DNA from 2 places in the Exiguobacterium sp. SH4S7 genome. Region 2 is predicted to be linked to the other one. Evidence: predicted binding sites of a transcription regulator. Region 2 holds the regulator's gene; the other holds the start of a gene.
The links. Region 2 encodes Rex, which represses fermentation and respiration genes when NADH is low (regulators of the CRP and FNR family bind a similar motif). Its sites were predicted from a motif close to TTGTGAAATATTTCACAA; they were not measured.

Region 1 (3,278 bases), on a different contig from region 2:
GATGAGCTCGCCGCGCGCTGGGTCGCGTTCGGGGTGTTCAGCCCGATTATGCGCTTGCATTCGACGTTCAGTATCTTTAACGGCAAAGAGCCGTGGCGCTTCGGTCTCGAGTCCGAAAGGTCGATGAAGTCGTTTTTACGACTCCGCCACCAACTCATCCCGTATTTGTACACGATGAACCGGCGTAATCATCAGGATGCGCTCCCGCTCATCCTCCCGATGTATTACGATCATCCCGACGAAGAAGCGGCGTATGGCGTGCCGAATGAATACTACTTCGGCAGTGAACTCGTCGTATCACCGATCGTCGAGCCGATGAACAAGCGGCTTCACGTCGCGGCGACGAACGTCTGGTTGCCGACAGGCGATTGGTTCGACTTCTTTACGGGTCATCGCTACGAAGGTGATAAGTCGATCCGAGTGTTCCGTGGGCTTGACGAACAGGCCGTGTTCGCGAAAGCTGGAGCGATCGTCCCGCTGGCCGCTCATCGCTCTGGACGCAACGACACCGACAACCCGACCGATCTCGAAGTCGTCGTCTTCCCAGGGGCATCGAACACGTTCACGCTGTATGAGGATAACGGGACCGACCGGGCTTATGAGACCGGAGCTTACGCCGAGACGACGTTCACCCTCGACTGGGACGAGCGCAGCCTGCACGTTCATGTTACGGGTGACACGTCCGTCTTACCGTCAGACCGGACCGTCACATTACTCGTACGCGGGGTGACCGGTTCGGGTGAGTATAAACCGGAGACGCAGACGTTACGACTCGAACTCGGTAAAATTGATGAGGAAGTGACGGTGTCGCTCCCTGTCGAGGTGACGAACAACGGTCATCGACTGGAGCGCCTGTATCGCTTCATTGACCGCGCCGAGATATCTTACGATTTGAAAGACCGCCTCTACCGGATGGCGGCGTCGAAGACGAGACTCGAAGCGTGGCTGTTTGATCTCCATGCGCTCGAACTCGAACGCGATTTGCAAGATGCGATCATGGAATTGATGCTCGACTGAGGAGAGGGGGCAACCCCTCTTTTGTCTTGTCAGAAAACTGTCGGAATTTGAAAGCGTTTTCACAAGATGGGTCTCGTATACTAAAAGAAAGATGAACAGTTCGGGAAGCGAGGGATTGATCATGAGACAGCAATGGACAGTCGACGATTTAAGACAACTCGATATCTTCAATAAATGCACGAGCCGCGAGCTAGAGAGCTTGCTACCGCACGTATACTGTCGGACGTACCGCAAAGGGCAGCTTTTATTCATGGAAGGCGACCCGCGTGAGCGCGTCTACTTTTTAATCAGTGGGTATGTGAAGCTCGAGCGGTGCAATGAAACGGCGACCCATCAATACACCGACTACTTGAAGCCGAAGCAGCTGTTTCCGTACCGGGGACTGTTGACGGAAACGTATTACCAACATTCGGCGGAAGCGCTGACCGATATTGAAGTCATTTATATGCCGACGGATCGCTTTGAAGCGCTTGTCTCAAGAAATGCGACGATGCTCTTGCATATCGTCGGTCAGATGAATCGAATCCTTGACCTTCACGAACGCCGTGTTCAGGAAATCATCACGCCGAGCGCGAGCGACCGGGTGATCAATACGATCCATTACTTGATTGAAGACCTCGGAGAAAAAGAAGCCGACGGTGTGCGCGTACGTTGTCCGTTCACGACAGTTGAAATCTCGAGACTGTCGGGGACATCGCGCGAGACCGTGTCCCACATCTTGTCGCGACTGCGAAAAGAAGACATTCTCCAGTTCGACGCCCGTCAACTCGTGACGTTGCACCCTGAGTATTTCGAACAAGCGACACACTGACGCCACGCTGCATTCGTGGCGTTTTTTTTGCACGTCTCGATAAGCGAAGCGTTCGCTATGGACACTTACATCAGTTATAATTAGTGAGAATCATCACAAAGAAAAATTGTCATGCACGTTTAGAAAGGATGAACGCAGTGAAACGACTGCAAGCTCTCGCTTTGGCCGAGAAAGGACATATCGTCGGGCTCGTCATCGCCGCGGTGATGATCGGGTTGTCCATCTTGGCTCAGGCTTATTTGATCGTCGACGTCGTCGACCGAGTATTTTTAAAAAACGAATCGTTCCAAAGTGTCATCCCGTCTCTAGGTTGGCTCGTGCTCGCGTTGCTCGCACGTGCCTTGTTCGGGTATGTCTCGGGACGTATCGGTGCCAACTTGTCGGAACGGGCGAAGCGGACGCTTCGACGTCAACTGCTCGACCGCTACACATCGAATCCGATCGAGACGTCTCTATCCGGACAGTCCGGGAAGAAAGTCAGTGTCTATATGGATGCGGTCGATGAGGTCGATGCTTACTTTAGCCAGTACTGGCCCCAAGTCATCCAGACATCGATCATCCCGCTGCTCATTCTCGTCGTCGTCTTCAGTCAGCACTGGATCTCAGGTGTCATCATGATGGTGACCGCGCCGTTCATTCCAATCTTTTTCATCATCATCGGTATCGCGACCCAGAAGAAGTCTGAAGAGCAGATGGAGAAAATGAACCAGTTCTCGGGGAAATTTTTAGACGTCCTTCAAGGATTGACGACACTCAAGCTATACGGACGTGCCGAGCAAGAAGCGCAAGCAATCGAGAAGAGCAGTCTCGACTTCCGGGACGCGACGATGGTCGTCTTAAAGACCGCTTTCTTGTCAGGGCTCATGCTCGAGTTCATCTCGATGCTCAGCACCGGCGTCGTCGCTTTAGAAGTGGCGCTCCAGATGGTCGTTTGGCAAAACTTGACGTTTTTCGCCGGCTTCTTGATTCTCGTCTTGGCCCCGGAATACTATTTAGCGATCAAAGACCTCGGCAGCGCCTTCCATACGGGGCGTGGCAGCATGGGTGCGGCCGATCGCATCTTCGAGGCGCTCGACGCCCCGGACGATCGTATCAAATGGGGAGACAGACCGCTAACAAACCGGACGCCCGAACTCGTGCTCGATGCGGTCTCGTTCCAATATGAAGGGGGTCGCTTCACGCTCCACCCGCTGAGCGGGGTCATCCCGGCACGGTCACACGTCGCCTTGGTCGGCGCGAGCGGATCAGGCAAGACGACCGTGTTGAACGTGCTGTCCGGTCTTGTGAAACCGGACAGCGGCCGCGTCCTCGTCGACGGGGAGCCGCTCGAATCGTTCACCGATACGTCTTGGTACGGTACAATCGGGTATATTTCGCAAAACCCGTATTTGTTCGCCGGGAGTCTCGCCGCTAATATCGTCCTCGGTGAGACGGCGGACGAGACTGACAT
Region 2 (3,278 bases):
TAATTTTAAGTTGTTTTTTCAAAATTTAATAGCCCTAAAATTAAAAAAAACACCACGTCACATGACGTAGTGTTCACTTCTCATTCATTTGCTTCATCAAATCCATCTGTTCTTTCACCATCGCCTCTTTCTCACGTCGGAGCACACCGCGGTACGTCACACGCGAGATCGATAAGCTGATCTCATATAAGAAGAAGAGCGGCAGCGACACCATGAGGTGCGACGTCAAATCCGGCGGCGTGATGAATGCCGCGATGACGAACAAGGCGAAGTAGGCGTACTTCCGAATTTTTGAGAGGAAGTACGGCGTCACGACACCGATGCGCGTCAAGAACATCGTCACGACCGGAAGTTGGAACAACAGTCCAAACGGGATCGTCAGTTGCAACAGGAACGTGAAATAGTTCGTCGCCCCGATGATTTGCGTCAGACCGAGGTCTTGCCCGAGGTCCGTCGAGATATCGAGGACGAGCGGGAACAACCAATAGTAGGCGAATGCGAGACCGATGAGGAACAAGATAAAGATGACCGGGATATAGGCGAGCGTCCATTTTCGTTCATTCGGATGCAGACCAGGTGCGACGAACGCCCACAGTTGATACAGTAGAAATGGACCCGATGCGACGAGCCCGATGACGAGCGCCAAGTTCAAGTAAATCATGAGCGGGTCCGCGACCCCAAAGGCGTTCAGCTCGAGCCCTCGTTCGACGAGGTCCGCCTGCAGATAGGCGAGCACGTATTTGACACTCGGCAAAGCGATCAGAAAGAAGGCAAAGACGACAAATGCCGACAGCATCAGTCGTCTCCGCAGCTCTGTCAAGTGATCGGACAGTGCCCGTTCTTGATCAGGTTGATGGCTCATGGCTTACTGCTCTTTCTTCTCAATTTCTTTCTTGTCGGTCTCATCGTGCTCTTTCATCATACCGTTCGTGGCATTTTTGAACTCACGGAGCGTCTGCCCCGCTGCCCGGCCGAACTCTGGCAATTTCTTCGGCCCGAAGAGGATGAGCGCGATGATGGCGATGACGAAAATACTGACGCCACCTGGGATACCGACGACGAGTGATGATTGTAGAAATTCCATTATTGATGGACCCCCTCAGCGGATGGATAGTGTTGCATAAAGTAAATGAGCGACTGGAGTTCGATCGACAAGTCGATATGATGGACGCGGACCGTGTCCGGTACAGTCAATCGCGCCGGCGTGAAGTTCAAGATCCCTCGAACGCCATAGCGGACCAAATCATCGGCGACCGGTTGCGCGTAGGCAGACGGGACCGTGAGGATGGCGACATCGATTTTGTTTTGCTTCATAATCTGTTCCATCTCATCGACGTGATGAATCGGGACACCTGACATCGTCGTGCCGACTTTTGTCTCGTCTGCGTCGAACCCGACGACGATATGTGTGTTATTGTTTTTAAGGAAGTTATAGTTGACGAACGCTGTCCCGAGATGACCGACCCCGACCAAGGCGACGTTCGTGATCTCGTCTTGATTCAGCGTCTTACGGAAAAATTCTAACAGATACTGTACGTTATAGCCATATCCCTTTTTACCGAGCGCACCGAAGTATGAGAAGTCACGGCGAATCGTTGCCGAATCGACCTTGACCGCCTCGCTCAGTTCAGCAGAAGAGACACGCTGTTTCCCTGACGAATGTAGGCTTTGGATAAACCGATAGTATAGTGGCAACCGTTTGGCTGTCGCTTGCGGAATCTTTGGTTCGTTTTGACTCAACGGAAAGAGCCTCCTTTTTACGACGCGTTTCAAACGAATCTGATTTCATACACCTTGATTGTAAACGAATTCACATAAGCACTCAATGAATATACCTGAAAAGGGGAAGAAATAAAGTATACTAAACAGAGAGAAAGGGGTTTTTTCACTTGATCCTACTGCAAGTCAACAACTTATCCAAATCGTTCGGCGTCGAGCCGATTTTAGAGAATGTCAAACTAGAAATCCAAGAAGGCGAACGCGTCGCCCTCGTCGGCCGCAACGGCGCCGGCAAGTCGACGCTGTTAAAAGTCATCGCCGGCGAGTACAACTATGACTCGGGCGACATCATGAAGCCAAAAGACGTGACGATCGGCTATCTCGCCCAAGACTCAGGATTAGAATCGAACGAGACGATGTGGAACGAGATGCTCACCGTCTTCACCGACTTGATCGAACAAGAGAAGACGCTCCGCCAGATGGAGCAAGACATGGGCTCGGAGCGGATCTTGAACGACCCGGCCGCCTACGAGCGTCTGCTTGCGGCGTATGACGAGGAGCAACACACGTTCAAAGACCGCGGCGGCTATCAGTATGAAGCGACAATCCGCTCGATCTTGCACGGGATGCGGTTTTACCCGGACGACTTCGAACGTCGGATCGATACGCTCTCAGGGGGACAGCGGACACGTCTTGCCTTAGCGAAGATGCTCCTGCAAAGCCCGGACCTGCTCATCTTGGATGAGCCGACGAACCATTTGGACATCGAGACGCTCAGCTGGCTCGAGAAATATTTGAGCGGCTATAAAGGTGCCGTCCTCATCGTCTCCCATGACCGTTACTTCCTCGACCGCGTCGTCTCGGTCGTCTACGAGCTGTCACGCAACCGCAGCCGCCGCTTCGTCGGGAACTATACGAAATTCCTCGAGCAGAAGGCCGCGCTTTACGAGCAAGAGAAGAAACAGTTCGAGTCGCAACAAGAAGAGATCGCCAAGATGCAAGACTTCATCCAACGGAACATCGCCCGGGCGACGACGACGAAACGCGCCCAAAGCGTCCGCAAGCGGCTCGAGAAGATCGACCGCATGGACGTGCCGGACGGTGACGAACGAAGCGCGGTGTTGTCGTTCTCGATCAAACGCCAAAGCGGGAACGATGTGTTGAGCGGCAGCGACCTCGCCATCGGCTACGAAGAACCGATCGCACAACACTTGCGTTTCCAACTGCAACGCGGCGAGTCGGTCGCCCTCGTCGGCCCGAACGGAGTCGGCAAATCGACGCTCCTCAAAGTGTTGACGAAACAACAACCACCGCTCACCGGTGACATCCGCTACGGTACCGGCGTCGAAATCGGCTACTACGACCAGGAACAACAGAACTTGTCGGACGCGAACCGCGTCATCGACGAGATTTGGAACGACTGGCCGCTCATGCGCGAGCAAGAAGTCCGCAGTCTGCTCGGCCAGTTCTTGTTCAGCGGGGACGACGTCATGAAACGCGTCCAAGAACTATCCGGCGGCGAACGGGCCCGGCTGACGCTCGCCAAGCTCAAGCTCGAG

Region 1: cydD (thiol reductant ABC exporter subunit CydD) is a predicted target of Rex. The motif match lies at 1,910-1,927, and genes of this name have one in related genera.

What each region holds. Positions count from the first base shown of each region.
Region 1 covers NZ_SJUT01000003.1:311,066-314,343, reverse strand. Annotated here, with positions in the region: gene EVJ29_RS08335 (glycoside hydrolase family 31 protein) at 1-1,017, shown strand, start outside; gene EVJ29_RS08330 (Crp/Fnr family transcriptional regulator) at 1,139-1,828, shown strand; gene cydD (thiol reductant ABC exporter subunit CydD) at 1,957-3,278, shown strand, end outside.
Region 2 covers NZ_SJUT01000007.1:103,602-106,879, forward strand. Annotated here, with positions in the region: gene tatC (twin-arginine translocase subunit TatC) at 74-862, opposite strand; gene EVJ29_RS12965 (twin-arginine translocase TatA/TatE family subunit) at 866-1,084, opposite strand; gene EVJ29_RS12970 (redox-sensing transcriptional repressor Rex) at 1,084-1,740, opposite strand; gene EVJ29_RS12975 (ABC-F family ATP-binding cassette domain-containing protein) at 1,890-3,278, shown strand, end outside.